DNA from 4 places in the Brevibacillus sp. SAFN-007a genome. Region 2 is predicted to be linked to each of the others. Evidence: riboswitches for the same ligand, from Rfam matches in the RefSeq annotation. Region 2 holds a riboswitch; each other region holds the start of a gene.
What was found. Region 2 has a riboswitch for cobalamin ahead of ACTHO6_RS01185 (ABC transporter substrate-binding protein). Riboswitches for the same ligand answer to the same signal wherever they lie in the genome.

Region 1: it holds a riboswitch for cobalamin, as region 2 does, so the genes downstream of both, nrdI (class Ib ribonucleoside-diphosphate reductase assembly flavoprotein NrdI) here and ACTHO6_RS01185 (ABC transporter substrate-binding protein) in region 2, are expected to answer to the same signal.
Region 3: it holds a riboswitch for cobalamin, as region 2 does, so the genes downstream of both, ACTHO6_RS03805 (enoyl-CoA hydratase-related protein) here and ACTHO6_RS01185 (ABC transporter substrate-binding protein) in region 2, are expected to answer to the same signal.
Region 4: it holds a riboswitch for cobalamin, as region 2 does, so the genes downstream of both, ACTHO6_RS05860 (energy-coupling factor ABC transporter permease) here and ACTHO6_RS01185 (ABC transporter substrate-binding protein) in region 2, are expected to answer to the same signal.

Annotation. Positions count from the first base shown of each region.
Region 1 is NZ_JBQCKK010000008.1:21,263-29,163, reverse strand. It holds gene nrdE (class 1b ribonucleoside-diphosphate reductase subunit alpha) at 10-2,094, opposite strand; gene nrdI (class Ib ribonucleoside-diphosphate reductase assembly flavoprotein NrdI) at 2,081-2,440, opposite strand; cobalamin riboswitch at 2,592-2,790, opposite strand; gene ACTHO6_RS11170 (alpha/beta hydrolase) at 2,966-3,787, shown strand; gene ACTHO6_RS11165 (ACT domain-containing protein) at 3,900-4,412, opposite strand; gene ACTHO6_RS11160 (hypothetical protein) at 4,446-4,778, opposite strand; gene mnmA (tRNA 2-thiouridine(34) synthase MnmA) at 4,794-5,909, opposite strand; gene ACTHO6_RS11150 (DUF952 domain-containing protein) at 6,053-6,403, opposite strand; gene ACTHO6_RS11145 (hypothetical protein) at 6,431-6,676, opposite strand; gene ACTHO6_RS11140 (glycerophosphodiester phosphodiesterase family protein) at 6,843-7,859, shown strand.
Region 2 is NZ_JBQCKK010000001.1:232,979-240,879, reverse strand. It holds gene ACTHO6_RS01190 (FecCD family ABC transporter permease) at 1-588, opposite strand, end outside; gene ACTHO6_RS01185 (ABC transporter substrate-binding protein) at 622-1,671, opposite strand; cobalamin riboswitch at 1,962-2,168, opposite strand; gene ACTHO6_RS01180 (M24 family metallopeptidase) at 2,185-3,276, opposite strand; gene ACTHO6_RS01175 (ABC transporter permease) at 3,416-4,309, opposite strand; gene ACTHO6_RS01170 (ABC transporter permease) at 4,327-5,337, opposite strand; gene ACTHO6_RS01165 (ABC transporter substrate-binding protein) at 5,442-7,094, opposite strand; gene ACTHO6_RS01160 (ABC transporter ATP-binding protein) at 7,221-7,901, opposite strand, start outside.
Region 3 is NZ_JBQCKK010000002.1:63,866-71,766, forward strand. It holds gene ACTHO6_RS03775 (lipoate--protein ligase family protein) at 1-280, shown strand, start outside; gene ACTHO6_RS03780 (thiamine pyrophosphate-dependent dehydrogenase E1 component subunit alpha) at 560-1,552, shown strand; gene ACTHO6_RS03785 (alpha-ketoacid dehydrogenase subunit beta) at 1,570-2,607, shown strand; gene ACTHO6_RS03790 (dihydrolipoamide acetyltransferase family protein) at 2,706-4,016, shown strand; gene lpdA (dihydrolipoyl dehydrogenase) at 4,029-5,408, shown strand; gene ACTHO6_RS03800 (zinc ribbon domain-containing protein YjdM) at 5,535-5,873, shown strand; cobalamin riboswitch at 5,979-6,168, shown strand; gene ACTHO6_RS03805 (enoyl-CoA hydratase-related protein) at 6,489-6,662, shown strand; gene ACTHO6_RS03810 (enoyl-CoA hydratase/isomerase family protein) at 6,676-7,740, shown strand.
Region 4 is NZ_JBQCKK010000003.1:116,355-124,255, reverse strand. It holds gene ACTHO6_RS05880 (Ger(x)C family spore germination protein) at 1-617, opposite strand, end outside; gene ACTHO6_RS05875 (spore germination protein) at 614-1,996, opposite strand; gene ACTHO6_RS05870 (GerAB/ArcD/ProY family transporter) at 1,986-3,086, opposite strand; gene ACTHO6_RS05865 (quinone-dependent dihydroorotate dehydrogenase) at 3,231-4,322, shown strand; cobalamin riboswitch at 4,482-4,677, shown strand; gene ACTHO6_RS05860 (energy-coupling factor ABC transporter permease) at 4,821-5,585, shown strand; gene ACTHO6_RS05855 (energy-coupling factor ABC transporter substrate-binding protein) at 5,582-5,866, shown strand; gene cbiQ (cobalt ECF transporter T component CbiQ) at 5,863-6,654, shown strand; gene ACTHO6_RS05845 (energy-coupling factor ABC transporter ATP-binding protein) at 6,659-7,510, shown strand; gene ACTHO6_RS05840 (hypothetical protein) at 7,595-7,759, shown strand; gene ACTHO6_RS05835 (hypothetical protein) at 7,813-7,901, opposite strand, start outside.

The DNA.
Region 1 (7,901 bases), on a different contig from region 2:
TCACTCACATTAAACAGCGCAGCTGATGCACTCTTCTACCGTCAGATGCTTGGTGCGTGTGTAGTAGAGCGACTTCAACCCTTTTTTCGCTGCGTAAATGTAGTAGCGCGCCAGCTCTCTGGTCGAGATGTTGCTGTTGACGTGCAGCACGGTGGAAATGCCTTGGTCCACATGCTCCTGAATCTCCGCAATCAAATCGATCACCTTGAACTGGTCGATCACGTAGGCAGATTTGTAGTAAAAATAGTTCTCCTGCGACAAGTACGGCATCGGATAGTAGGTCGTCGAGTTCGCGTACGTCCGCGTCTCGATGTGCTCCACGATCGGCATGACGCTCGACGTTGCATTCTGTATGTAAGAAATGCTCTGTGTCGGGGCAATCGCCAGACGGTAGGCGTGATACAGCCCGTGCTCCTGCACCTTTTGCTTGAGAGCGGCCCAATCCTCCGGCGTCGGGATGTGCATGCCCGCAAACAGCTCCTGGCCTTTTTCCGTGCGCGGACGGTAGTCGTTTGCGAGATATTTGTCAAAATACGTGCCTTTGGCGTACTCCGACTGCTCGAAGCCCATGAAGGTTTCCCCTTTGGCCTTGGCAATCTCCATACTCATTTCCAGCGAGTAATAGTTCATCATCATGAAGAACGTGCGGACAAAATCTTTGGCTTCCTCGCTCTCGTACATGATCTTGTTTTTCGCCAGATAGCCGTTGAGATTCATCGCGCCCAACCCGACCGAGTGCAGTTCGCGGTTGGCCTTTTGCACGCCGGGCGCATTTTCCACACGGGTCATATCGCTCACGGCGGTAATCGCCTCGATGCCCTCGCGCACGGATTCGCGCACTTTTTTGTGCTCCATCACGTTGACGATGTTGAGCGAAGCCAGATTACAGCTGATGTCGCGTCGGATGATATCCGGCTCGCCGTAGTTGGTGATCGTGGATGTCTCCTGGAGCTGGAAAATTTCCGTGCACAGATTGGACATTTTCACAGAGCCGATGTCCTTCAGCGCGTGGTTTTTGTTCGCGTTCGTCTTGTTCATGATGTACGGATAGCCCGATTCCATCTGGATCATCGCGATCTTGGTGAGCATGTCGCGGGCGCTCATGACCACCTTTTTCTTGACGCGCTCGTTTGCCACCAGCTCGTCGTACATTTCGTCGAGATCCATATCATCCAGATGGACACCGTATTCCTTGTAGACGGAGTACGGAGCAAATACAGTCAGCGGTTTGTTTTCCTCTGCCAGCTTGTAGAACACATTTGGCACGATCAGGCCGATCGACAGCGTCTTGATCCGCGATTTTTCATCGGCATTGATCTTTTTGCAATCGAGAAATTCGTTGATATCCCAGCCGAAGATGTTGTAGTACGCTGCCCCGGAGCCTTTGCGCTGCCCCATCTGATCGGCGTAGGAAAACGCGTCCTCCAGCAGCTTGAGCACAGGCATGACGCCCTTGGCCGCCCCCTCGACGCCTTTGATCGGCTCACCGCGTCCGCGCAGCTTGGACAGGTTGACGGCTACGCCGCCGCCGATTTTCGAGAGCTGCATGCAGGTGCCGAGCACGTAGTTGATCGAGTTCAGGGAGTCGTCCATCTCCAGAAGGAAGCAGGACACCATTTCGCCCCGACGGCTTTTCCCCGCATTGAGGAACGTCGGCGTCGCCGGCTGGAGTCGCTGTTCCATCATCGACACCGTCAGCCGCTTCGCCAGCTCGAAGTCCCCTCGTCCGAGCGAAAGCGCCACAATCGCCACCCGATCCGGGTACTGCTCCAGATACATCGATTTGTCGTCTGTTTTCAAGGCATAGTCTTTGTAGAACTTGGAGATGGCCATGTACGAAGCGAATTGAAAACCAACCTCATGCGCCAGGCGAAAAATCTCATCGACCTGTTCAACGGTGTAGTTTTCGTACACATTTTCATAAAAATCATGTTCGATCAAATAGTCCATGCGTTCTTTCACACTGCGGAAGGTCATGGTCTTCGCCTGTACTTCTTCCATGAAGACAGCGACAGCCTCTCTGTCTTTTTCCAATTGGTAAAATCCGTCGCTTCCTCGCTGCATCAGTTGGTTGTTCAATTCAATGTGTCGCAATTGCTGCCACCCCACTCGTAAATTGTTCCACGTCACGGCCGGTTCCGGACAGTTCGAATTTGGAAATGACCGGAACGCCATATTGGCTCGCGATGGTGTCTGCGCTTTTGGCAAAGCTGGCTCCCCAGTTGCGGTTGCCGCTCGCCGACACCCCGCGCAAATAGACATGATTCCGCTTCAGGAAACGGTCCACCTTCTCCGGCACCTGGCCAAAGCCTGTCGTGTACGTGACCAGAATGAACGGCTCGTCGATCACCATGTCCGGATCAATCTCCACGTGCGGCAGATCGAGCTTGCTGACGAATCTTCGTACGTTTCCTGTTTTTGAATCAAAAGCGATTAGCATGTCCCTCATCCTTTACTGCAAATGTATACGTTTCAGCCAAAGGAAAAGCGCATCCGACGCCAAAATGTCGAATGCGCATGATGATCCCCATCGTATCCATCCGTCCAAATCGAATGGAGCGCTCGAACACTTCCCTATCTCCCGTAGGTTTTCCAGTGCCGACGGTCAGGCAGGTCTCCTGGCTCGGGGTCATCGCTCCATTTTCGCCTTCCCGATTGGCTGAATCAGTGGCGTACAAACAAAATGGAACTCTCTCATCACAGTGGCGGGACCGCGTCGGAATTTCACCGACTTCCCTATTAAGTCTACCAACATCTAGCGTGGTAAACACCTGTCCGCATCAATATATAGTTGGTAAAACTTACTTTACCTCAATATATCGTAGTAGTCAAGCTCAGCGTGCGCGATTTTGGCCAATGGGTTCCCTCTCTATTTCTCTATTGCCAGTCTCGAATTTTCGTTCCTATAATGAATAGGTTCCCTGCACAAAAGTTGACGCCACAAGCGAATGGAGAGTGATCCATGATGGAAAGCACGATGTATGAAGCCGTTACCATTCCTCGTTCCCACATCAGAAAAATGGCCTACCGCGATCGCACGTTCCACCTCTACGTCAGCATCCCCGACGTGACTCCGCCGCCATCCGGCTTCCCGGTCATCTATTTGCTGGATGCAAACTCGGTGTTTGGCACCATGACCGAAGCGATCCGCTTGCAATCCCGGGCACCTGAAAAGACGGGCGTGAATCCGGCAATCGTCGTCGGTATCGGTTATCCGACAGAAGCGCCGTTCCATCCATCGCGCTATTACGATTTCACCCACGCCGTCCCTGTATCCGAGCTGCCCGCTCATCCGCGCGGCGGCGAATGGCCGGAAATGGGCGGGGCAGAAGACTTCCTCACCTTTATCGAAGACACGGTGAAACCCGCCATCGAACAGGACTTGCCTGTCGATCGCACGCGACAAACGATTTTCGGACATTCGCTCGGCGGTCTGCTCGTGCTGCATGCCTTGCTGACCCGCCCGCACGCCTACCAGTGCTATATCGCCGGCAGCCCGTCCATCCACTGGAACGAGAGCGTCCTCTTGGAAGAGGAACGCCGCCTGCCGTCCTTGCTCACAGACGATTTGCGGGTTCGGGCGCTGCTTGCTATCGGGGAGCTGGAAAACGACGGACGCTTCCAGGTCCATGAGAAAGCACAGGCCATGGCCAAGCGATTGTCCGCCATGGGCGATGGCCAGATCGAAGCGGCTTTTCGCCAGTTCCCGGACGAAAATCATACATCCGTCCTGCCTGTCCTCATCAGTCACGCCATTCGGTTTGCTTCGAAGACAGCTGCCCGGTAGTCCGGGCAGCTTTTTTGATCCCGCGTTACGGAAACCAGGCAGTCGGCGCACACGAAAAAGCCGCCCATACGAAAAGATGAGCGGCCATGCGTGCCCTCCTGCTCTTTTTCGCCTATTGCAGAGACCTCACCTTGTCGATCTGCGGCAACTCCTCGATGGCAGCTACGACGCCCGGTGTAATCTCTTCGTCGGTCACGCAGATCAGGAGAGCGTGTTTCCCCTTTTGCTCGCGCGACACATTCAACTTGGAAATATTGATCTCATGCTCAGCCAGCTTGCGGGAAACGTCGTAAATGACGCCGGGATAGTCGGTATGGTGAACCAAAAGACCGTGAGCGCCCGGAGGGATCCGACAGGCGCAGAAATTGATCTCGCTGATGTACACCTCGCGCCAGTCCTGGGCAAACGTGTACTTGTTCGCGCCCACGCGCAAAACCGCCAGATGATTGGCGTATTCTCCGGAGCTGTTTTGAACCGCGACGCCGTCGCCGAGACCTTCTACCAGAAGCGAAGCGATTTCTTCTTTATGTTCGTGGGCCAGAATGCTCAGGGATGCCCCTGCGAGCTGCGGCTCCAGTCTGCGAATCAATTGGGCCAAATCACGAAGTCCGGCATAGTGGGTCATGTCGTACCCTCACCCTCCCTGTCAGGTTTATGCTTACTGCGGAAGAATCCACTCTTCCGGTTCCTTGATAATCGAGGAATGGTTTTCCGAGCGATACCAGGCTGTCAGGCTTTGTCCATCCTTCGTATACTGGATGCGATAGATGGTGTTGCCTTTTCCGCTCCTCTCGAAAGGACTCTCCTCAAGCGGAACCGCTGTCACGCCATCCGGCACAATGACGCCGCCCTGCTGCTTGATGACGCTCCGGATAATGGCCATGTGCTCGTTGCTCGCGGCCGACATCCCCATGTAAGCCAGCACGCTAAGCAGCAGCGCCCCCGCCAAAAACGAAACGATAATCACCTTGGACTTTTTCGTTGCATCCACCAAGCGCTTCCCCCGTTATCCATTCTGTTTGTCGATCACACGCACCTTGTCAATCGTTGCTCCCCCCAGGCACACTTCCCCATCGTAAAAGACGACGGCTTGCCCGGGAGTCACCGCTTTTTGCGGCTCGGCGAAAACGACTTCGACGGTGTTGCCCTCGCGTATGTGCACCGTCACTTGCTGATCCGGCTGGCGATAGCGGAATTTCGCCGTGCAGGTAAACGATTCGGTCGGCTTGTTCGCGCTCACCCAGCTCACGTCGGTAGCCAGCAAGCTGCTCGAATACAGGCGGGGATGGTTGGAGCCTTCGCCGACGATCAGGACATTGCGCTCCAGATCCTTGTCCACGACAAACCACGGCTGGCCGCTCTTGCCGTGCCCACCGCCGATCCCCAGGCCCTGGCGCTGACCGAGCGTGTAATACATCAGCCCGTCATGCTGCCCGATCCCAACGCCGTCTACCGTTTCGATGATGCCCGGCTTGGCTGGCAAGTAGTTTTGCAAAAACTCGCGGAAGTTGCGTTCGCCAATGAAGCAGATTCCTGTGCTGTCCTTCTTTTTGGCCGTATACAGCCCGGCCTCCTCGGCAATTTTACGCACCTCGGGCTTCGGCAAATGGCCGATCGGGAACATCGTTTTCGCCAGCTGCTCCTGACCCAGCACATGGAGGAAGTAGGTTTGGTCTTTGTTATTGTCCGCGCCGCGGATCAGCTTGTACTCTCCGTCGATGAGCTTCACTTGGGCGTAATGGCCGGTGGCGATGTAATCGGCGCCCAGGTCCATGACCTTGGCAAGCAGCTCGCCGAACTTGATTTCGCGGTTGCACATCACATCGGGATTCGGGGTGCGCCCGCGTTTATATTCATCCAAAAAATACTGGAAGACTTTGTCCATGTATTCTTTTTCAAAATTCACCGTGTAGTACGGAATGCCAATCTGTTCACAGACGCGCCGGACATCCTGGAAGTCTTCTTCCGCCGTGCAATGGCCGAATTCATCGGTATCGTCCCAGTTTTTCATGAAGATGCCGATGACGTCATATCCCTGTTGCTTGAGCAGGTAAGCCGTCACGGAGGAGTCGACCCCGCCGGACATGCCGACAACGACGCGTGTCTCTTCTGGTCGCTTCATAGTCTTTCTCCTCTTGATTCAATTTGTCCATCTACAGATTACCATGTTTCGCCCGACAAATCATGTCTTGTTGCACTTTTGTCGGCTCCATGTGAAAAACGCCTGCCGCAATGGACAGCGACAGGCGTTGACAAACGCGGCTCTCAGCGGATGGACGGCCCGATGTGCCAGTGCCCGTCCGTTTTCAGCATCCGTCTCACATCGACGATCGCCTCGCGATGGAGCGGCCCATACAGATGCGGATAAAAAAGCCCGTCCTTGGCCTGCTCGTATTTCACCGGCGAAGGCGATTTTGTCTCGTCCACGACGAGCACGTACAACTCCTCGTCGAATGTGCCGTACACCCGGTCGGCTACCTTGCCGAGCAGCTCTTCGCCTTTTGTGGCGTGGATGAAGCCTTCCTGCTCGTAGTCGCGGGGCAGATAGTGGTCTTTATCCGCCCATTGCTCCCAGTAGGCTTTGGGGGACAGACAATAAATGATCGATGGCTGCATGTTGTGTTCTCTCCCTTGTCGTACCGCTTATTTTTTCCCCATCGCCTTGTTGAGATGGCGCATGGCTTTATCGAAAAACATCTGGTCAAAGACGCCCTGATCGAACTTCCATTCAATGAAATTTTTCAGCGAATGCAAATCTACCCACGCATCCTTAGCTTGCGGGTTGCGGTCAGGCACTTCGCCCGTGATTTCTCCTTCGTAAACAAGCTTGGCCATCTCTGCCGGGTGCATCCCGATTTGATAGGCAATCTGGTGTAGCGCTATTTTCATGGAATCTCCCTGCCCGTCCATTCTGGTTTCGATTATGCATCTATTTTGCCAGTCTTTTTTCTCCGTGCCAACCCCTGCTCTCTCCCGCGAGAAAGCATTTCCTCCCGCGTTCGTCTTTTGCTAAAATGAACGCACACAACGTCACGACGCTGGAGGATGGCAAGTCATGTCTACTTCCGATACCGGATCGGGCAAGAACAAAAAATGGTACCGTAAAAAACGGGTCTGGATTCTGCTGTTCTTTGTTGCCTACGTCTTTTTCGTCAACAGCTCCTACCTGGCTCGGCCGCCTGCCGGCTCTCCCTTTTTGCTCGCGCACCGCGGAATGGCGCAGACGTTTCACATGGAGGGGCTGACGAATGAGACGTGTACAGCCGAACGAATATACCCGCCGGAGCATCCGTATCTGGAAAATACGTTGCCTTCCATGAAAGCCGCCTTTCGAGCAGGTGCCGACGTCGTGGAATTGGACGTCCACTGGACGAAAGACGGACAATTTGCCGTGTTCCACGATTGGACGCTCGGCTGTCGCACGAACGGCGACGGTGTCACCCGAGATTTTACCCTGGCTGATCTGCAAAAGCTCGATATCGGCTACAACTATACAGCAGACGGAGGACGCACCTATCCGTTCCGCGGAAAAGGCATCGGGCTGATGCCGTCGTTACCCGATGTGCTCACAGCGTTCCCCGACGAGTCTCTGCTCATCCATATCAAGAGCAATGATCCAGACGAAGGACAGGCACTCGCAAACGCCTTGCAGTCTCTGCCGAAAGAGCGGCTGGAAAAGCTGACGGTATATGGAGGAGACGAGCCGGTCGCCGCCCTGAAAAGCCAAATCCCCGAGCTGCGCGTCATGTCCATGGCTACGATGAAAAGCTGTCTGATCCCGTACATCGCGGCGGGCTGGTCCGGCTACGTTCCCGACGCCTGCGCCCGCACCCAGCTTCACATTCCCGATCAAATCGCGCCATGGCTGTGGGGTTGGCCGAACCGTTTCCTGGCGAGAATGGAAGCCATCGATACGCGCGTCATTCTCGTGGGCGGAAGCGGCGATTTTTCCGAAGGCTTCGACACGCCTGCTGACCTCGACCGGGTGCCTGCCACGTTTACGGGCGGAATCTGGACGAACCGGATTGACCGGATCGGACCTGTTTTCCAGGAAAAATTCGAAGGAAACTGAAACAATTGCCAAGCACATTCGTACATACGAATATAACGCGAT
Region 2 (7,901 bases):
TCCGGCCAGACTGCCGCTCATCCAGAACAGGACAGAGCGGATGCCGTGCTCGTTGGGCGCAGAAAAAATAATCAGGCTGGTGATCGCAGACAGGATGGCGGATATCGCGATGCCGGCCATGAGCAGACGCACCGTCGAGTTTTGCCCGCCGATGCGGGACAAGGTAAAAATAAGCAGGATCGAGACGAGCGATCCGGTGAACGCACCGAAGGAAAGCGCGAATTGTCCGTACATGCTGAATGCTCCGAACAAAATGACCAGCGTCGCTCCGGCCGATGCGCCCGAGGAGACTCCCAATATGTACGGATCTGCGAGGGAGTTGCGAACCAGAGACTGGATCGCCACCCCTACAACAGACAGGCCGGCCCCGACGACAGCCCCCAGCAGGACGCGGGGAAACCGAATGTCCCAGATAATGGTCTGTTCTCCTTTTGACCAATCCACTTCCACCCATTGATGAACCAGCGGGAGATTCGCCAAGGCAATTTTCCATACCGTCGCTGGTTTGATTTCCACCGAGCCGAGTGTCACCGCAAACGTAATCGAGACGACAAGCCCGATCAGCAGGGCAACGATGATGAAGGGCATCTTGATCTTGTGCAGGGCCGTTCCCTCCTTCTCTTAGCAGCCGCTTCTTAATTGGAATGTATCCGGGTACAGACCTTCCGCGAGAATTTTCAGCGCGATGGGGGCGCGGACCCCTTCGGACGCTGCGGACAACGGCAGCACGATCAGACGCTTGTTCTGGATCGCTGGCACGTCAGCCAGTTCCTTTTTGGACAACAGGAAGTTTTGTTTTTGCTCGATGGTTTTGTCGCCGTAGTCGACCACGACGATGACGTCCGGCTTGCGGTTCACGACTTCTTCCCAGCTGACGGTCGCCCAGCCTTTTTGAATGTCGTCGAACACGTTTTTGCCGCCTGCCGCGTGAATCAGGGCCGTCATGTAGTTGTTGGCAGCGGTCAACGGCTGGTCTTCTCCGCTGTCGTACACGAATACGTTCAGCGGCTTGTCCACCTTGCCGATTTTGCTTACGGTTTGCTCGATTTCCGCTTTCATTTTGCCAATCAGTTCGTTCGCTCTGTCTTCTACACGGAAAATGCGGCCGATGTTTCGAATATCCGCGAACACGTCGTCAATCGTCGGACCCGGCTTGTTCGAGGACTCTTGCAGGTACGATTTGATCCCCATTTTTTCCAGATCCTCCATCGAGCCGACGCCTTTGTCGCCAAATGCGCTTTTCCAGCCTGCGTAAACGAAATCAGGGTTTGCGGCCAAAAGCACCTCTTTGGTCGGATACTTGTCGGACAGGACAGGCACCTTGTCGTAATCGGCTTTCAGCTCAGGCAAAATGTGGTCGTCCAGGTACGCGGTTCCGACCATTTTGTCAGCCAGACCCAGCGCGAGCATGACTTCGGTTACGTGCTGGTTCATCGTGACAGCGCGTTTGGGCGCTTCCGGGTACGTCATCTCGATTCCGTTGGTCACAATCGTGACGGGCTTGTTGTCAGCAGCAGGCTGGGCCGTTTGCTCCGAGCCAGCATTCGCCCCCGTGGATTCGGTCGCAGCAGGTGCTGTAGAGCCACATGCGGACAAAAGCAGCAGGATCGCTGTCAGCGCAGCCATCCCGAAAGCGTGGAAAGCTTTTTTTCTCATACGGATTGCACTCATCTGGTAACCCCTCTTCTTTTGTTGTTGGCATGCTGAAAATGAAGCGTTATGTAAATCGTAATGAATACGAATTACAACTTTACTATACAGAGAGCCTGCTTGTTTGGCAACTCGACAGCTGCATCACCCCTTTCCCAGCCTCGACTGCCACGGGGGTGTTCATAGAAAAAAGCACCCCCCAGTTTTCCAATCGGGAGGTGCTCGACATACGCAGGCATACCTATAGAATCAGCGCTGCTACAGCGCCTGTTCCTGGTCTGCTTCCACATCTGTCCCATCCTCGTGGGTCGATTGCACATCATCTCATGGCAGGTCTCCTGGCTTACGAATCATCGTCCCCAGCCGCCTTCCCATTTTTCGTCGCGCGAAAAACAGTGGCTTTTTGGCCGGACACTCCTCGTTACAGTGGCGGGACCGCGCCGGATTTTCACCGGACTTCCCTTTTAAGCTGGCGGAACCAAGCGATTCCGGGCAGCACCATCAGATTGCTATCCAATTGTCATCGGGAAAAACTTATCCGATCACCGTCAGTGTCTTCGGGAACTGGCTCAGCACGTCCACGCCCGTTTCGGTGACCACCACATCGTCCTCGATGCGCACGCCGCCTACTCCCGGCACGTACACCCCCGGTTCAATCGTGAAGACCATGCCTGGGCGCAGCGTTTCCTGGTTTTGCCCATGTACGGACGGATATTCGTGCACGTCCATTCCGAGGCCGTGCCCCAGACGGTGAATGAAATAGTCGCCGTAGCCTTTTGCAGTAATAACGTCGCGCGCGGTCTGGTCGAGATGGGCAAACGTCACCCCTGGACGCACCTCGGCAATCGCCGCCTCGTTCGCTGCCAGCACCGTTTCGTATATGTCGCGCAGTTGCTCGCTGATCTGGCCGACCGCAAACGTACGGGTAATATCGGAAACGTAGCCGTCCGCTGCTACCCCGATGTCAAACAGGAGCAAATCGCCTTCCTGCACCTTGCGCGAACCAGGTGTTCCGTGCGGCAAGGCCGACTTTTCCCCCGCCAAAACCATCGTGGAAAAAGACGGGCCGTCCGCTCCCAGACGCTTCATCTGGTATTCCAGCTCCGCGACGATTTCCTGTTCGGTCTGGCCGATTCGGAATGTTTTCAGCGTCTCGCGGAGTGTATCTTCAATCAATTGTACCGCCTTTTTTATACGGGCCACTTCATCCGGCGTTTTCATCAGGCGCATTTCGCGGAGCGGCTCTTCCACATCCACGTAGCTCTCTGCACAGACAACTTGTCCGATCGCCTCGTAACGCTCTACGGTCATGTGGCTTTTTTCGATACCCAGCTTCTTCAGGTTCGCTGGCAATACGCGCTTGAGCAGCTCGTACGGATTCTCAATATCCGTATGTGTGTGAATCGTCTGAACAGTCGAAGCCGCTTGTGCCGCTTCGCGGTCAAGGGCGGGAACGATCAGGGATGGGTCGCCCTGGGCCGGAACAATCAGCCCCATAAACCGTTCGTGCGGATCGGTAAAAAAGCCGGTCAAATAGGAAACGTGCTTGGGAGAGGTGATGACTGCCGCGTCGAGCTGTTGCTTGGTCAAAAAATTGTGCAGTTTCGAAATGCGCTCCAAATACACCTGCGTCACCTTCGCTTTCGACAAGATTCTTCCTCGAGAATACCATTTCTTTCCCCAAAAAAGAAGAGCGGGACGGAACAAAAAAAGAGGCAAACGGACTGCCTTCCCCGTTTGCCCGTTTTGCCCCTGTGATCGCACGCTAGTTTTTCATCCGCGGGTCAAGCGCATCCCGCATCCCGTCTCCGATCAGGTTAAAGCCGAGAACGGTCAGCATGATCGACAGCCCCGGAAAAATGACCGTCCACGGCGCCTTCTGAATGTACTGGCGGGAATCGGAGAGCATTTTGCCCCACTCCGGCTCCGGCGCTTGGGCACCGAGGCCCAGGAAGCCGAGCGCTGCCGCTTCAATAATCGCGGTGGCAATCCCCATCGTGCCTGTCACGATGATCGGCGCCAGGCTGTTTGGCAAGATGTGCTGCATGAGAATGCGCGAATCCTTCATCCCGATGGCGCGCGCCGCCATGACGAACTCCTCTTCCTTCAGGCTGAGTACGCGCGAACGCACGAGACGCCCAAAGGTCGGGATATTGATGATGGCAATGGCCAGCAGCGCATTTTGCAGGGAAGGCCCCAAGATGGCGACGATCGCAATCGCCAATAGAATGCTCGGAAACGCCAGCATAATATCAAACACGCGAGAGATGACGGTATCGATCCATCTGCCGTAAAAGCCCGCCAACAGACCCAAAATCGTGCCAGCCACGACGGAGCCGATCACCGAGAAGGTCCCGACCCACAAGGAGATGCGTGCGCCGTAAACGACGCGGCTGAACACATCCCGCCCGTTGTAATCCGTCCCAAACCAATGCTCCTCGGACGGCGGCTTGTTTTTCATCACCAGTTCTCCCTCATCGTACGGGTACGGAGCAATCACTGGCGCAAAGACGGCTACTGTCACAAAAAACAGAATGATCGCCAGCCCCGCCATCGCGAGCTTGTTTTTGCGCAACGCTCTCCAAGCTTCCCGCCAAGGAGAGACAACTTCTTCCTCTTTTACTCTCAGGGATACTGTCTGTACTTGTGTCTCTGCCATGTCTCATCGTCCCTCCCCTAGCGGTATTTAATGCGCGGATCGATATAAGCGTACAGAAGGTCGACCAGAAGATTAATCAAGACAAAAATCGTAGCGATCACCAAGATACCGGATTGAATCACCGGATAGTCCCGGTTGCCAATCGCCGTGAAAATGTAGCGGCCGACGCCCGGCCAGCCAAAAATCGTTTCGGTCAGCACCGCTCCGCCCAAAAGCAAGCCGGTTTGCAGGCCGATCACCGTGAGAACGGGAATCATTGCATTTTTCAGCGCGTGCTTGTACACGACCCAAAACTGCGCCAAGCCTTTTGCCCGGGCGGTCCGCACGTAATCGGCACGCATCACTTCCAGCATGCTCGAACGGGTAATCCGGGCGATAATCGCCATCGGAATCGTCCCCAAAGCCACTCCCGGCAGGATCAAATGCTTGATGACCTCCCACAGCTGATCCCACCGTCCAGCCATAATGGTGTCCAGTATATAGAAGTGCGTAATGGCCTCTACAGGATTACGCGAATTGTCGCGACCAACGGATGGCAGCCATTTCAGTTCTTGCGCAAAGAACCACTGCTCCATCAAACCTAGCCAAAAAATGGGCATGGAAACACCAATCAAGGCAATCAGCATCGCACAGTAGTCAAACCAAGAGTTTTGTTTCCACGCGGACAAGATTCCTGCGTTCACCCCGATGATGACAGCGAACAGCATGCTGACAATCGTCAGCTCAGTGGTGGCGGCCAAATACGGGCCGATTTCTTGCGTGATGCTGGCTCCGGAATGCAGGGAAACCCCCAGATCTCCGGTGAGAATTTGCTTCAAATAGTCCACATATTGCACGTACCACGGATTGTTCAACCCTAAAACTTCCCGTAAATCTTCAATCGCTTTTGGACTTGCTTTCTCTCCCAATATGGTCAGAGCCGGATCACCTGGGATGGCGCGTATGATGGAAAATACGACGATGGACATGCCCAGTAGAACGGGGATGAGCATAAGAATTCTTCGGATGCTGTAGGATAGCAACGCCATCTCCTCGCTTTCCTTACCAAAAATAATGACGGAATAGGAAGAAAGAAAGGGCAAGAAGAGGGTCGCTCCTCTTACCCTGCTTGCTCATCGAATCCATGCGGATATTACTTCAAGTCAACCTTCTCCAGGCTTTCGGAGCCTTTTGGATGCGGCTTGTAGTTGATTACGTTTGCCTTGGCTGCCAGCGCTGGCGTAGAGTGAGCCAGCGGCACCAGCGGCACGTCCTTGAAAATGATTTCCTGCACTTGCAGATACAGCTTCTCACGCTCTTCCTTCGTCGTTGCAGACTGGGCTGCCATCAAGAGCTTGTGCGCTTCTTCATTGGCCCAGCGTGTACGGTTGTTGCCGCCGATGTTGTTTTTATCCAGCAAGGTCGCCAGGAAGTTGTCCGGGTCTCCGTTGTCGCCCGTCCAGCCCAAGAGGAACATTTCCTGCTCGCCTACCTTGGTTTTGTCCAGATACGCCGCCCATTCCATCGTGACGATTTCTGCTTCTACGCCAATCTTTTTCAGATCTTGCTGAATGGCCTCGGCAATTTTCACGCCATCCGGCATGTACGGACGAGCAACTGGCATCGCCCAGAACTTGATTTTGAAGCCGTTCGGGAAGCCGGCTTCCGCCAGAAGCTGCTTCGCCTTGTCGATGTTGTACTCACGATCCTTGATGTTGCTGTTGTGCCCCCAGATGGAAGGCGGCATCGGGTTCACAGCCGGTTGTCCCAGTCCGGCGAAAAACGCTTCGATGATCGCCGGTTTGTTGATCGCATAGGCGAGCGCTTCGCGAACTTTCGGATTGTCCAGCGGCTTTTTCTCGACGTTAAAGCCGACAAAACCGATGTTCATGGACGGACGCAGGATCAGTTGCAGATCGCTGTTGCCTTTCACCGTTTCCGCGTCATCCGGGTTCAGGCCGTCCATCAAGTCGATCTCCCCGGAGGTCAGCGCGGTCAGACGAGCGGTATTTTCCGGAATGACCTTGAACACCAGCTTGTCGAGCTTAGGGTAGCCAGCGTTCCAATAGTCCGGGTTTTTCTCCAGCGTAATCGTGTCGTTGCGCTTCCACTCTTTGAACTTGAACGGCCCGGTTCCTACCGGATTTTCGTTGAACTTCTCAGGTCCCATCTCCTGCACCGCTTTAGGAGAGGCAATGGCGAAGCAGGACATGCCCAGGTTTTGAATGAACGGAGCAAGCGGGCGATTCAGGGTGAATTTCACCGTTTGCGCGTCAACGGCTTCTACACTCTTGATGACGTGGGTTTCGTCGCCTTTGTAGCCGCCGAACATGTCGTTGTAGTATTCGAAGCCTTCCTTGTTATGCTGCGGATGGTTCTTGTCGCTCCAGCGCTCGAAGTTCCATTTGACCGCTTCCGCATTGAAATCCGTGCCGTCGTGGAACTTCACGCCGCTGCGCAGGTGGAACGTGTACGTCAGTCCATCCGGCGAGATTTCCCACTTCTCCGCCAGGGAAGGCACTACCTCTGTGCTATCTTCCGCATAGCCGACCAGGGTGTCGAAAATGTTTTCCGTCACCTTGAACGATTCGCCATCGGTCTGGGCAATCGGATCGAGACCTACGGAGTCGCCGCCGCGACCCACGATCAATTGCTTGGGGCCCGATTTCGCTGGCTCGGATGCCGGCGTTTCTGTTTTTGGCTGTTCTGCCTGCCCTTGTGTCGTTTGCGAACCGCTGCACCCGGCAAGCAACATGGCCAGCGCCAACAGGCTGGTCATGGCTGCGGAGAGAACTCTCTTCTTCATGAAAACATCCCCCTCTACTAAAGTGAAAACATGTTACTTGGATAGGTGGTCACTCTTGACGCTCCTGCCTCGCATCCCCCCTTTAACAAGGCATCCATGTCAGCAGGCGGACACCCCCGGCACGGTTTACTGCTTGTACAAATGACAAGCCACAAAGTGCCCGTTGCCCACATCCCGAAAAGCGGGACGAACAGAGCGGCATTCCTCTGTCACATGCGGACAGCGCGTATGGAACGTACAGCCGCCGGGCGGATTCGCAGGGCTTGGCACGTCTCCTTGCAAAATCACCCGCTCCCGTACAGCGTCGGGGTCCGGCGTCGGCACGGCAGACAGCAAAGCTTTGGTATACGGATGGAGCGGATTCGTGTAAAGCTGGCTGCTCGTGGTCAATTCCACGATCCGGCCGAGGTACATCACGCCCACCCGATCACTGATATGCCGCACGACACTCAGGTCATGGGCAATGAACAAGTAGGTGAGGCCCATCTCTCGCTGCAAATCTTGCATGAGATTGAGCACTTGCGACTGAATGGACACATCGAGCGCAGATACAGGCTCATCGGCCACAATCAGCTTCGGATTGAGCATGAGCGCCCGGGCAATTCCGATCCGCTGGCGCTGCCCTCCGCTGAACTGGTGCGGATAACGCCTGGCGTGATAGCTGCTCAGCCCCACGACCTCCAGCATTTCCCGTACTTTTCGTTTGCGTTCGGCACTCGTTCCGATCCCGTGAACGACCAGCGGTTCTTCCAGAATCTTCTCAATATTGTGACGAGGATTCAGGGAAGCGAACGGGTCCTGGAAAAC
Region 3 (7,901 bases), on a different contig from region 2:
CATGTACGGAGAGATTGTCCAGTCCTTTTACGAGACGGCTGCCCAAGGAGCGTTTGCCGAACAATATCCGCAGGTGCAGCCTGAACGGATGGCAAGCCTGTCCGAGCTGGGCGTGCCAGGAGGAGCAGCAGGGATGGCCGCACGAATACACGAGGTGCTACATACACAGGCAGAAGCATCCCTGACGCTAATGGATGTCTGCCCGCCATGGCTTGCCCGGGAGGCAGAGACTGCGCTCCATACGTTAAAACAAAGGCAGCGTCATCTGGTCGGTTCTTGAGAACCGGCTTATTTTATTTTCGCGCTGACCAGGCCGGGCCAGAAGCAGGAGCAGGCGCGGTTCTCCGTGAGAAAACGAGAAAAAATGAGACAAAATGGGACGGCGTCTCCGTTTGTCTCACCAGAGAAGGACGTGTCTCAGTGAGAATCGTCGGAATAGTGGCGCAGATACACGCTTTTGGCGGACAAGCCCCAGACTGGCACAAGGATTGCACATAGAAAAGGGCAAGAGCGATCGACCGGTCGTTCCAGACAAGTCACGACGGAGGAGGCGTATCTGATGAAAGGAATCCAGGCGGAAAAACAGGTGCTGTCCCGTGAACAGGCGAAGTGGATGTACCGCAAAATGCTGGAGATTCGCAAATTCGAGGACGCGGTTCACGTGTTGTTCGGACAGGGCAAGCTGCCAGGCTTTGTCCACTTGTATGCGGGAGAAGAGGCGATTGCGGTTGGGCTGGGCGTACATTTGAACCAGCAGGACAGCATTACCAGCACGCACCGTGGTCACGGCCACTGCATTGCCAAGGAATGCGACTTGAATGGAATGATGGCGGAGATTTACGGCAAGGCGACAGGGCTGTGCAAAGGCAAGGGCGGCTCGATGCACATCGCGGACCTGAACAAAGGCATGCTGGGGGCAAACGGCATTGTCGGAGGCGGATTCCCGCTGGCGTGCGGCTCGGCGTTGACAGCCAAGCTGAAAAGGACCAATGCGGTCAGCGTATGTTTCTTTGGAGATGGCGCAAACAACCAGGGAACCTTCCACGAGGGCTTGAATCTGGCGGCGATCTGGAAGCTGCCTGTCGTGTTTGTGGCTGAGAACAACGGGTACGCAGAGGCGACGCCGTTCACATACGCTTCCAGCTGCACACATATCGCCGATCGTGCAAACGGTTACAATATGCCGGGCGTGCGAGTGGACGGCAAAGACGTGCTCGCTGTTTACCGGGCGGCGGAGGAAGCAGTAGCCCGTGCGCGGCGCGGCGAAGGCCCTACGCTGATCGAATGTGTGACCTACCGCAACTACGGGCATTTCGAAGGGGATGCGCAGAAATACAAAAAAGAGAGCGACAAAGAGGAGCATCTGAACGAAAAGGATGCGATCGCGACGTTCCGTAAACATTTGTCGGCATCGCAGACGCTTGCAGACACGGAGCTGACGGAAATCGAGCAGTCTGTGGAAGCGGCGATCCAGGAGGCAATCCGCTTTGCCGAGGAAAGCCCGTATCCGAATGCCGATGAGCTGCTGACTGACGTGTACGTGTCGTACTAAGAGAGGGGGATGGGGACATGACGAGAAAAATCAGTTTTTCTGCTGCTGTAAACGAAGCGATGAAGCTGGCGATGAGAGCCGATGAGAACGTGATTTTGCTGGGGGAGGATGTGGCAGGCGGCGCGCAGGTGGATCATTTGCAGGACGATGAAGCGTGGGGCGGCGTGCTGGGTGTAACCAAAGGGCTTGTGCAGGAATTTGGCCGCGACCGCGTGCTGGATACGCCGATCACCGAAGCAGGCTACATCGGGGCCGCGATGGCGGCTGCGGCAACCGGAATGAGACCGATTGCCGAACTGATGTTCAACGATTTTATCGGCAGTTGCCTCGACATGGTGATGAATCAGGGAGCGAAATTCCGCTATATGTTCGGCGGCAAGGCGCAGGTGCCGATCACGATTCGTACCATGCACGGCGCCGGATTCCGGGCGGCGGCCCAGCACTCGCAGAGTCTGTACGCCATGTTCACGCACATCCCGGGCATCAAGGTAGTGGTGCCGTCTACACCGTACGAGGCAAAAGGCTTGCTGCTTGCCGCCATCGAGGACAACGACCCGGTCATTTTCTTCGAGGACAAGACGCTGTACAACACGACGGGAGAAGTTCCGGAAGGTTACTACACGATTCCGCTGGGGGTAGCCGACATCAAGCGGGCAGGCAGCGACCTGACGATTGTCGCGATCGGCAAGCAGGTGCAGACAGCGCTTGCGGCAGCCGACCAATTGGCGAAAAAAGGAATCGAGGTCGAGGTAGTCGATCCGCGTTCGCTGTCGCCGCTGGATGAGGATACGATTTTGGCTTCCGTGGCGAAAACGAATCGTCTGATCGTGATTGACGAGGCGAATCCGCGTTGCAGCATCGCTACCGATATCGCCGCCCTTGTGGCGGATAAAGGCTTCGATACGCTGGATGCGCCGATCAAGCGGATTACAGCGCCGCATACCCCTGTTCCGTTTTCCCCGGTGCTGGAGGACCTGTATTTGCCATCACCGCAGAAGGTCATTCAGGTCGTGTCGGAAATGATCGGGGACGCTTCGATTACCGCCGTTTCCTGATCGACTGGGCAGCACCCGGCTGTCGGCAACGAGCAAATGCCGGGTGCTTTTTCGGCTGAACACAAGCGCATAGGCAAGGCAGGAGAGGAGAGAGCGAAATGGCAGAAAATATCATCATGCCCAAGCTGGGAATGGCAATGGTGGAAGGAACGGTTATCGCCTGGAAGAAGCGCGAGGGAGAGGCGGTAAAAAAGGGCGAAGGCATCGTCGACATCAGCTCGGAAAAAATTGAAATGGAAGTAGAGGCCGCTACAGATGGCGTGCTGTTAAAAATCGAGGTGCCCGAGGGCGGCGTGGTCCCCTATGGCACGGTGCTGGGGGTGATCGGACAGCCAGGAGAGCAGGTAGGCACGGCCTCTGCCGCCGTGTCGGTCAACGCGACTGCCGAGTCGGCCGCTGCGCTGGCGGTTGCGGATGAGCAGCGGACAAAAGCAGGAGAGCCAGCGGCAACAACGGCAACTGCCGTACTGGACCGTCCGCGGGAAGGCATCAAAATCTCCCCGGTGGCACGTAAAATGGCGGAGGAAGCGGGCATTGACTACACCAGGCTGACGGGCACAGGGCCGCAGGGCCGGATTACCAAGGAAGACGTGGAGCGCGTCATTCAGGCTGGCGGACAAAAAGCGCTGAATGAAGTGGCACAAGATGCCGGAGCGCAGAAGAGCGCTGCACCTGTTGCGGAGGGCAGCGGTCGGGCGGTCTCCACCGTCTCCGAAAAGCAGCCCGAGCGCATTCCTGTCTCCGGCATGCGCAAAGTCATCGCCGAGCGGATGCATCAGAGCTTATTGCAAAGCGCCCAACTGACGATCACGATGCAGGCGGACATCACCGAGCTTTTGCAGCTGAAGGAAAAGCTCTCGTCAGAAATGGAGCGCCGCTATCAGCTCAAGCTGTCCGTTACCGATTGGATTGCCAGGGCAGTCGTTCTGTCGCTTTTGCGGCACAAGCAGATGAACAGCGCGTATGTGGGAGACCGGATCGAGCTGTACGAAGAGGTTCATCTGGGAATCGCCGTCGCGCTGGAAAAAGGTCTGGTCGTCCCCGTCATTCGCCAGGCCGAGCATAAGACGCTGGCCGAGCTGTCCAGCGAACTGAAATCCGTCAGCGCCCGGGCCAAACAAAATCAGCTGGCGCCGGAAGAAATGAAAGGCTCTACCTTCACGATCACCAATCTGGGCAGCTATGGCGTGGACACCTTTACGCCTGTGTTGAATCCGCCGGAAGCCGGGATATTGGGCGTCGGAGCGGCGAAAGACACGCCTGTATTCGTCGGCGACGAGCTGAAGCGCCGCACGCTGTTGCCGCTCTCCCTGACGTTTGACCACAGGGTGCTTGACGGCGCTCCGGCTGCGGCGTTTTTGGCGACAGTCCGGTCTTACCTGGAAGAACCGCACAGCCTGCTGGTCTAGGGAGGGAAGAGCATGTACGATATCGCGATTATCGGCGGCGGACCAGCGGGTTACGTGGCGGCGATCACGGCGGCGCGCGCCGGAAAGCAGGTGGTGCTGATCGAGCAGAAGGAACTGGGCGGCACCTGCCTGAACGAAGGCTGCATGCCGACCAAAGCGCTGCTGGAGTGCGCGGACACGTATCGTCAGGTACTGCACGCAGATCGCTTTGGCATCGAAGTTGCTGGTGACGGGGTGCGGGTACAGTGGGACAAAATCCACGCCTATAAACAGAGTGTGGTGCAAAAGCTGACAGGCGGCGTACAGTACCTGATGAAACGCAACCAGGTGCAAGTGATGCGAGGGCGCGCCGCCTTTCAAAACGAGCGAGCCTTGCAGGTGGAAACGGCAGACGGTACGAGCAGCGTAGAGGCGGAGAAGTTTATTATAGCGACCGGGGCGGAGCCAATCGCCCTGCCGTTTGCTCCATTCGACGGAGAGTGGATTTTGAATAGCAGCCACTGCCTGCAATTGGAAAAGGCACCGCCCGTGCTGCTCATCGTGGGCGGAGGAGTGATTGGCTGCGAATTTGCTTCGGTGTACAGCAGAATGGGCAGCCAGGTCGTCATCGTGGAGATGGCCGAGCAATTGTTGCCCGGAGAAGACGCTGACATCGCGGTGTTTCTGGAGCGCGGCTTGAAGCAGGAGGGCGTGCAGCTGCATCTGGCAAGCCGTGTGGAGGCACTCGATCGGACGAACAGGCTGGCGCGTATCCGTACTCCGGAAGGCGTCAGGGAACTCACGGCAGATGCCGTCCTGGTCGCGATCGGAAGAAAGCCGCGGCTGGACGGACTTTTGCTAGAGCGGGCCGGGGTGCAAGCGACAGCGCGCGGGATCGAGGTAAACGAGCGCTTGCAGACGAGCCAGCCGCATATTTATGCCGCAGGGGATGCGCGCGGAACGATTCAGCTTGCCCACGTAGCTTTTCACGAAGGCGAGGTCGCTGCCCGCCAGGCGTGCGGCGAGGAAGCGATCCTCAACCTGCGGGCTGTACCCCGCTGCATGTATACCTCCCCGGAGGTGGCTTCTGTCGGGCTGACAGAGCGACAGGCCAGAGAACGATACGAAGGGCTGCTCGTCGGCGAGTTTTCTTTTTCGGCCAACGGCAAGGCGATGATTGTGCAGGAAGCCGCAGGCAAAGTAAAAGTGCTGGTCGAGCCAACGTACCACGAGATCGTCGGCGTGACGCTGGTCGGCCCTCTGGCAACAGAGTTGATCGGGCAAGCCGCGCTGCTCCTGCATGCGGAAATGACAGCAGATGCGATGGAGAGCTTTATCGCCCCCCATCCTACGCTATCGGAAGTGCTGCTGGAGGCGGTTCGCGGCGCGTTGGGACATGCGATTCACGGATAACGCTACAATCCGAGGAACGGCGGTTCATGGCTGGGGTGTGGTTTCGTTCGGGATTTGGCAGCAGCCATGCATGAAAAGCCATCCTATGTTACAATGAGCCGAAATGGGATGGAGGTATAAAAAAACATGAGTACATTGCCAAACTGCCCCAAATGTCATTCCGCGTACACGTACGAGGATGGAAGCATGCTCATTTGTCCGGAATGCAGCTACGAGTGGACATTGCAGGCACAAGCCGAGGACAGCGGTGAAAAAGTAATCAAGGACGCCAACGGAAATGTCCTGCAAGACGGCGATACGGTCACGGTCATCAAAGACCTGAAAGTAAAAGGGAGTTCGATGGTCGTGAAAATCGGCACAAAGGTCAAAAACATTCGCCTGGTGGACGGCGACCACGATATCGATTGCAAGATCGACGGGTTGGGTGCGATGAAACTGAAATCAGCGTTCGTGAAAAAAGTGTAGAAGCGTCAGGCCAGCTTTCCGAGAGAAGCTGGCTTTCTAGCACCCATTATATAGAAAAGAAACCGATTGTTAATTTTCTGAATAGATGTTATATTCAGGGCAAACTAAATACGTGTACAAACAGGTGCAGATAGCGTTATCTGCTTAAAAGGGAAGTACGGTTAGAATCCGACGCTGTCCCGCAACTGTAATTGGGAGCGATTCGAAGATGCCACTGTTTTCGCCAGCCGAAAATGGGAAGGTTCGAAAAGCGATGAACATAAGCCAGGAGACCTGCCTGTTTGAGCACAACATCAATACCTACGAGGATAGGGGGTGTTAAGTGCGAAATGGATGGGCGTGTTTTTGATTTTGACAATCGGCATGCTTATTTCGGTATTCATTCGCCTCTTAACAACTTCTGCAGAAGTTGTTTTTTTTGTGCGGATTTTCAGGAGGGTACGTGACGGATGAATGACTTTAGGTTTGGGACAGTCGAGTATTGTACCAACGATTTTCAGACGTGCATAATGAACAACTTGACGATAGAGAATCCGAGCGTGATCAAAGCCCATTACACGAAATGAAAGGGCGAGATTATCCGGCGATAGCCACTCCCTGATAGAAGGCAAGAGCATGACGAGCGTTGCGCGGGCAATGGCGTGCATCACGCACAGCGAGAGGGGAAGCATGGCGGAAGGGCTGGAAATAGAATGGCAAAAATTTGCCGAGCTGTTCGCGACAGCCGATGCCAAAGAAGGGATTCAAGCGTTCATTGAGAAGCGAAAGCCGCATTTTACTCATTCCTGAAAAGGAGGATTCCATGACAAACGACGTGCTGTTTTCCGTTGGCGACAATGGCCTGGCTACGATCACGCTAAACCGGCCGCAAGCGATCAATTCGCTTACGCACGACATGGTTTTGGCTATCGGGCAACGACTGCGTGAATGGGCGGGCAAGGAGAACGTCCGCCTCGTGGTCATAAAAGGAGAAGGGACAAAAGGCTTTTGCGCAGGCGGGGATATAAAAGCGCTGTACGAGGCGAATACAGGTGCGGAAGCGCTGGAAAAAGCCGTTCGCTTTTTTGCGGACGAGTACCAAGTGGACCAGATGGTTTACGCGTTCGGCAAACCGATCGTCGCTGTACTCGACGGAGTGGTGATGGGAGGCGGAGTCGGGTTGACTTACGGAGCCAGCCACAGAATCGTGACCGAGCGCACGAAATGGTCCATGCCGGAAATGAATATTGGCTTTTTCCCGGACGTAGGCGCCGCGTATTTTCTGAACAAGGCACCTGGATATGTCGGCCGATACCTCGCTTTGACCGCTGCTGTCATTCAGGCTCCCGATGTGCTGTACAGCCAGGCGGCGGACGTGTACATGGCCAGCGAGCGGCTGAAAGCGTTTCTTGGCGAGCTGGAACAAAAAGATTGGACGGGAGAAAAGGCGGCGGTGGAGCTGGACCCGTTGATTCAGGCGTATGCGGAAACGCCAGCAGGCGAGGGACAGCTTGCCGCTCTGCGCGAATCGATTGACCGTCACTTTGCGTTTGCCACGATCGAGGAAATCCTTGCCTCCCTGGAAGCAGAGGAGAGCGAGTTTGCCGCGAAAACAAAAGCCGCTATTCTGGAGAAGTCGCCCAGCTCCCTGAAAGTCACCTTGAAACAACTGGTCGATGGCGAAAACAAAACAAGGGAAGAATGCTTTGCGACAGACCTTGTACTTGCGCAAAACTTTATGCGGCATCCCGATTTTTTTGAAGGGGTTCGCTCGGTTCTCATTGATAGGGACCGTTCTCCCCGCTATACGTACCGTACTTTGGGCGATGTTTCGGAAGAGTTGGTGGAACGATTTTTTCGGGCGAGCGACAGTGTGACTTCTTCGTAACACAAACGAGCAGGGCAGCCAAAACAGCCGACGATGCATGTACGGCTGTTTTGGCTTTCGTTGTTCTGGCAAGTGCTATTTTCTATTCTGTAATAATCTATAATAAAAGGACATAAATATAGCCGTCCGCGAAGGCAGCAACGGTTTGGGGAAAAGGCGAA
Region 4 (7,901 bases), on a different contig from region 2:
TCCTTCCAGGAACGCTCGTAGATCGCGATATTCGGGAGCAGAACCGTACTTGACGGCTCCCAAAAATCAGAGATGAAGCGAAAAAACTGGATCGGCTCGATAAAGGAGCGCTGCTGGTAGAGGTCCTTGGGCTGATGCAGCAGGGACGTCAACGGGGAGAAGCCGGACAGGGAATAGTTGCCAAGCACCTTGTCGAGGGGCTCCCGCGTGGCGAACACCCATTTTGTGTAGCGAATCAAACCGTAGCGGTTCAAAATGTCATGCGTGCTGATAATCCCCTTTTGCAGAATGCGCTCGTGAAACACAAGCGACGAGACAAACCCGAGAAAGAGCGGAATCTGCGAGTTTTTTTGCAGATTATCGTACGCGGACATCAGCGTCTTGCCTCTTCCGATTGAAATCGTGGCGGGTGGGGACTTGGGATAGCCGGCTGTCTCCTGTTTGGCTACGCTAGCCAGGTCGACTGACTGGGCGTAGAAGACGTATTCATTGTTGATAAAGTCCACGCCAATGGCCGACAAATAGCTGAGATCCTGAATCGATTTCTGGTCCCAGCACCCGCTGATGATACTTGTGGCCAACACAAGCAACGCGCAGGCTATCCGGGCGGCCTTCATTTTGCATCTCCGTCCTTCACCGATTTTGTCCGGAAAAAGTAGATCAACGGGCGGAACAGAACCTGGTACAAATTCCCAATGATATTGGACGAACCCATCAGCAGATAAGGTCTGCCGAACGAAGTCAAGGTGGACAAGTAATAAATAATCGCGATCATGCTGATGACGAACCCGTACATGCCGATGGTAGAGGACAGGATGAACACGAGAAAGCGGGCGGCCGTAGCTGCTCCGCTGAGCGCCTGGTTGACGAGCGTGAAGGAAGCGACGACAGTCAGGGAGCCGACGAACAGCATCGATGGAGAAGTCAGCCCGGCGCGAATCGAAGCGTCCCCGATAATCAGCGCCCCGACAAGCGCGAGTGTTTGCCCGACGTTTTTCGGCAGACGCGCTCCGGCCTCGCGCAGAAATTCAAAGATGAACAGAATCATAAAAAGCTCCATGGGAGCGGAAAAAGGCAAGCCTTTTCGCCCTTGGGTAATGGTGGCGAGCAGTTGAAACGGAAACTGCTCCACGTTATAAGCGGACAGGGCAATCCAGAATCCCGGAAGAAACGCGGCGATCCAAAAACCTCCGAGACGCAGCAAACGCTCCAGCCATACGTAAACGATCGGGTACTGATCGTCCTCCGGAGATTTAATCAGCTCCAAAAGCGAGACAGGAGCAATCAGGGCCAAGGGCGAGCCGTCGACCATCACGATGACTTTTCCTTGCAGCAGCATGTAAATGGCGAAGTCGGGCCGCCCTGTGTAATCCACCAGCGGAAACAGGGAGTTGCGGTTGTCGCTCAGCATTTTTTCCAGGAGAGCGCTGTTCAATATTTTTTTGCTGTCACAGGTGAGCAGGCGGTCGCGCATCATCTCGATCAGATCGGAAGGGGCGCTGTCTGTGAGGTACATCAGCGCGATCCGGCTGCGAGAGCGTGTGCCGAGAATAAATGGCTCATAGGCAAGCGTAATCGTTCGCAGGCGCTTGCGGATGAGCGCGACATTGGTAGACAAATCTTCCACGAAGCCGTCTCGCGGACCTTTGATCGAAATCTCTGTGTTGGCTTCTTCTGTGCCCCGTTGCGGACGATTGGAAATGTCCCAGGAAAACGGCGGCGATCCTCCCAAAAAGATGAGCAGATCTCCGGCGAAGAGCCGCTCTGCCCACAGCTCGGGATTGCCGTACAGCGGAATCAGCGGAAGGGAGCGCAAGTCTCCCGCGGTCAGGCAGCGCTCCAATTGGGGCAACGCCGTCTCCTGCAACAGCCGCACGTCGGCCAGACCTTCACAGTACAGCATGAGAATCGTCTGATCGTTCGGAGTGACCGTCCGCAAAAAGATGACATCCGCACAATGCGCGAATTGTTCTCGCAGCTCCTCTTCAAGGGTCATGGCTCGCATCCTCCAATCCGGTTGGTTTTCGCAGGGACAATAGGAGCAGGAAGAGCGTGACAGCTACCATAACGAGCAGGTACATCGGATAGTAGATCTTCGACAGGAAGTCGACGAACTGCATGTCGCTGTAGGGGAGGCTGGCGAGAACGATCATGCTGGCGCCGAGGGCGAACATGACATACGTTCGCTGTTTGTTTGTACGCAGGACCAAAAGCTCCCCAAGCAGCAGCAGACAAAGCGTAATGCGGATAAACGAGCCGGACAGCCATTGGAAAATCGAAAAAAACTCCATGTTCTCGATGTCTTTGCCGATCGTTAACAGCCGCCATTGTTCGAAGGCGGGAAAGCGCTGGCGTGTCGACTCTACAGGCCCGAATTCCGCGATGGCCCCCGTCAGCGGGCTGAGCGTCAGCATCAAGGTGATGGCGATCATGACGAGAAAGTGGATGAGACGCAGCGGCTTTCGCACGTGATGCTGCAAAAGCAATAGCAGGAACATCTCAGTAAAGCCTCCTCCCACGAAAACCATGGCGTGCAGGGTCGGGGCCATTCCGTTCTGGAACAGCGGCAAGAGCTGCGAGTAGTCTTTTTTGGGAATATTGCCGAATGCGATGAACATGCCGAGCAGCGAAACGATGGGCAGCAAAATCCCCGACGTAATGCCGACCGAGGCGATCCCGCCATAGGAGGCGAGAATGCACAAAAGCATCAGGGCAAGCGCCGTCACCCACTCGGGAGTCTGCGGCAAATAGTTCACGGTTGTCCATGTTTGGGTATCAACCAGATTGACGAGTGCCATCATGTACAGGCAGAACATGACGGGGGCGAGCAGCAGGAAGCGAACGGCTTTTCCGGACCGGAGCAAAAGCCATTGGGACAACGATTGCTGCTTGATCCGGCTGTTGATGAAAAACAGCGCATACGCCCAAAGACAAAAGGGGATGGTGCCAAAGATGACGCTCAGCCAGGCATCGCGCCCGGCTTTGCTGAGGAGCAGGGGGATAAGAGTAACATGGTTGGTGATTCCGATCGACAGCATCATCACCATAATCGCCTGGCCAATCCCGATTTTTCCATCTGCTTTCATGAACCAACGTCCCCCCGACTTGGTGGTTTTGTTAGGGTTTGTTTGCCCGGCTGGAAATATGTATCGCGTATAAAGGTTAGCCCACGATAAATCAAGTGTGGTATTCTACAATGAGGTGAAAATGGAGTAAGGAGTGTAACCGGGATGTACAAGCTTATCAGAAACTATCTGTTCCAGATGGATACGGAAGAGATTCATGAAAAAACGGTCGGTGCCCTGAAGCTGGTGGAAGACTCTGCTCCGGGAAAAAGCTTGCTGAGAATGATGTTCCAAGTGAAGGACGAACGGCTTGCGACAAAGCTGTGGGGACTGACGTTTCCCAATCCGGTCGGACTCGCCGCAGGTTTTGACAAAAACGCCGAGGTGTATCATGCGCTGGGGGCGTTAGGGTTCGGTTTTGTGGAAGTCGGGACGCTGACCCCGCAAGGACAGCCGGGCAATCCGAGGCCGCGCCTGTTCCGCTTGCCTGAGCACGAGGCGATCATCAACCGGATGGGCTTCAACAACCACGGTGCCTATCTGGCTTCGCAACACCTGGTCGATTACGCGTATTCCGATGTTCCGATCGGGATCAACATTGGGAAAAACAAAGTCACTCCCAACGAGGATGCGGCTTCCGACTATATCAAATGCCTGGACATGCTCTATTCGTACGGCCATTATTTCGTCATCAATATCAGCTCTCCGAATACGCCCAATCTTCGCGATTTGCAGGAAACCGAGAGCATGCGGCTGCTGGTGCGGGCGGTGCGCGAAAAAGCGGCCGAAATGGAAGCGCGCGGCATTCGGAAAAAACCGATTCTGCTCAAGGTAGCGCCTGATATGTCCGACGAGCAGATGCGCGACGTCGTGCAAGGTGCAGTGGAAGCGGGCATTTCCGGTATTATTGCCACCAACACAACGCTGTCGCGGGAAGCGGTTCAGGGGCATCGCTATGCCGAGGAAGCGGGAGGACTGAGCGGACGACCGCTGGCAGAACGCGCGACTGCCTGGGTAAAAGAAATGTACCAGGAAGTGGGCGACAAGGTGCCGATCATTGGCGTAGGGGGTATCTTCACAGGAGAAGATGCGTACGCGAAAATCCGCGCGGGCGCAAGTCTCGTCCAGGTCTATACCGGAATGATTTATCAAGGCCCTGGTATCTCCAGACAAATCAACAAAAAGCTGCTGAAGCTTTTGAAGCAGGACGGCTTTTCCCATATCAGCGAGGCGGTCGGCGTTGACGCCAAGGCGTAAAGGATGGGGAAGCTGCGCTTATACGAAAACCGATGACTTTCGCAAGATAGCGGGTCATCGGTTTTTCTTTTTCGCGGCTAGGCGCCACTGATTCTATTCTTCCGCTTTTTTCCTTGATTCTGTATAATAATGTGGGACAAGCATGAACTGTCTAACAATTGCATATTGTCGGCGATAGGTGCCTTTATGCAAGCGGCATAAAGGGTAACAGGGAATCGGGTGAAAGTCCCGAGCGGTCCCGCCACTGTAATCAGGGAGTTCTCTTTGAGACAAAGCCACTCATGTTCCAGATGGGGAAGGCCAAAGAGCGCGATGAGCTGAAAGCCAGGAGACCTACCTATCGGCCACACCCAGAAATGCCTTCGCGGAAAGGAGCGGTGAATACGAAGCAATCTGACTGTGCCAACGGTCTGTTGTTTTGGTGCGCATACCTCGTCTGCTGCCGGATGAGGTTTTTTTCGTTGGTGAAAAAAGAACAGCAAAGGAGGAGGAAATGTCTTGAATCGGTCACGTTTTGTATCGACTTGTCTGTTGATAGCAGGCTTTGTCCTGTATTTTCTTGTAAATGAACCGCAGACGACTTACGCGATGCACATTATGGAAGGGTATTTGCCCCTGTCGTGGGCGCTGTTTTGGTGGGTTGTCTTTCTTCCGTTCTTTATTCTCGGCATTCGTTCCTTGAACCAAATCGTCAAAGAGCATCCGCACATGAAGCTCTTGATCGGCGTATCCGGCGCGTTTGCCTTTGTGCTGTCCGCTCTGAAAATTCCTTCGGTGACAGGCAGCAGCTCCCATCCGACGGGAACCGGGCTGGGCGCGATCATGTTTGGTCCGTGGGTCATGTCTGTGCTCGGCAGCCTGGTGCTGCTGTTCCAGGCGCTGCTTTTGGCGCATGGAGGGCTGACGACGCTCGGAGCCAATGCGGTGTCCATGGCGGTGGTGGGGCCGCTGGTAGCCTACGGCGTCTACCGCCTGATCGTACGCGCAAACGGCGGACAGCGTTTGGCGGTATTTGCTGCCGCTGCGCTGGCTGACCTGGCGACCTATGTCGTGACCTCTATGCAGCTGGCTTTGGCCTTTCCGGCTGAGTCCGGAGGGGTTTTGGCATCGTTTGCGAAATTCGCAGGGATTTTTGCCATCACGCAGGTTCCGTTGGCGATCAGCGAGGGGCTGTTGACCGTGCTCGTCTGGAACTGGCTACAGTCTTACAACGCGAAAGAGCTGGCGCAACTTCGCCTGCTGAAACGGGAGGAATCGCTGTGAAAAAAGGGATGAACTGGCTGCTGCTTTTGGGCGTGGTCGTGCTGGCGGTTGTGCCGTTACTGTTGGTGCAGGACTCGGAGTTCGGGGGAGCGGACGGAGCGGCTGAGGAAGCGATCAAGGAAATCGCACCGGATTACGAGCCTTGGTTTGAGCCACTGCTGGAGCCGCCGGGCGGCGAAACAGAGAGCTTGCTGTTCGCCGTGCAGGCGGCGCTCGGAGCGGGCGTCGTCGGCTATGCCATGGGCTTGTACAAGGGTCGGCTGGACAAGCATAAAAAATGAATGGGCAAAAGCTTGATTCGCTTTCCTATCAAAATCGGCTGCGAGGTTTGCCGCCCGAGCACAAGCTCCTGCTCGCGGGCGTACTGATGGTGCTCGTTTTGACGGGACATGTATGGGTGCAGATGGCGATTTGCCTCTGGATGGGCGTATGGGTGACCGTATATGCCCGTATTCCCGTCCGTTTCTATTGTGGATTCTTCATCCTGTCTCTTTCGTTTTTTGTTCTGGGTCTTCCGGCGTTGGTGCTGGAAGCGGCGAGGATAGAGACGGCCACCGCGGTCCGGGCCGCTGCGGCGTGGCAGGTGGGGCCATACCTGGTCTACGTTCCCGTAAGCGCCAGCGGCAAGGTGTGGGTGCTGTTTTGGCGGACGATGGCCAGTCTCGCCTGTTTTGCCTTTGTCTTGTTTACCGTGCCGTTCACCGAGATTTTGCAAGTGCTGCGCAAGCTTAGGCTGCCGGTTATCGTGACGGATTTGCTGATGATTATGTACCGCTTTATTTTCGTGCTGCTCGGCGTCTCGCATCAGCTCTGGATTGCCCGGCGCGCGCGTGGCGGGCACTCTGGGTTCCGGTCGATGCTGCGCGACGTCAGCGGACTGGCCGCCCAGCTGTTCGTCAGGTCTATGCGCCAGTACGATGCGCTGTACAAAGGGATGGCAGCGAGAGGCTTCGGGGAAAGCCTGCGGGTGCTGTCCTTGCACACTCATGCTCGCTCCAGCCGATATGAAGCAGAATCCATCGCAGGCTGCATGTTGCTGATTTTGCTGGAGTGGTGGACAGGAGGATAACGCGTTGACATCATGGCTGTTGGAATTTGTTGATTTGCACTACGCCTATCCAGGCGGTCTTGGCCCTGTCCTGAGAGGATTGTCCCTGGGCATTCCGGAGGGAAAAAAATGCGCGCTGCTCGGGCGAAACGGCTGTGGCAAGTCCACTTTGTTTTTGCACGGAAATGGGATCATCCAGCCGCAGCGAGGACAAGTGCTGTGGAGAGGGACCCCGCTCAGCTACAAACGGGCGGCCTTGCAGGAGATGACGCAAAAAGTCGGGCTGGTCTTCCAGGACCCGGAGCAGCAACTGATTGCCGGCACGGTGGCCGAGGATGTTTCCTACGGACTGTGCAACCGGAACGTGCCTGACGACGTCATCCGCGAGAAGGTACGGGCTGTCCTGGATGCGTTTGGCTTGACAGAGCTTGCGGACGTTCCGATCCATCATCTCAGCCTGGGACAAAAGCGGCGTCTCGCCCTCGCCGGAGTCATGGTGCTTGCGCCGGAGCTGCTGCTATTGGATGAGCCTACGGCCTACCTCGACCGTTACCAGACCAAACAACTGCTGCGCGAGCTCGATGCCATCCACCAAAGCGGCACAACCGTGTTGATGGCTACCCACGATATGGACATCGCTTTCGAATGGGCGGAGTGGATTTGCGTGATGGAGGAAGGAAGACTGGTATTTGCCGGAGAGCCCCAGGAGGCGCTGGCGCGAAAAGAAATGCTGGAAAGCCTGCATTTGGGCCTGCCGCTGATCGCCGAGATATGGGAAGCGTTGCCGCCTGAATGGAGACGGGGAGCGGGCGAGCGGATTCCTTGTTCGCTGGAGGAAGTAAAAAAACGCCTGGCCGGACAGGCTGTTCTCCGGTAGAGGCAGGCAAGCGGTCGTCCCGGCGTGCATGCCAACGGTTATTTTGGGGTATCTTAACCTCAAAATTCCTCTGGAGGTATCGCGATGGAACACGACTCCTTGATGAGCTCAGGGCTTGCTGGCGAGGAGCAAACGGAAATCCCCGGCAAAGTCAAAGACCAGCTCATGTTCAATGTCCTGGAAAAAGAAATGACAAACGCAGAAAAGGAAAAAAAGGCGAAGGACGAGTATCTGACGGGAAAGTCGTAGTCCGCGCCAAAAGCCCTTCTCGGCCTGCACAAGACGAGAAGGGCTGTTCCTTTTTATTTGTCTTTCTTTTCTGCTTTTTCTTTTTCTTCCTTTTCCTGTCGATCTTTCAGGATGGACAAAAAGGCCAAAAAATCGCCCAACA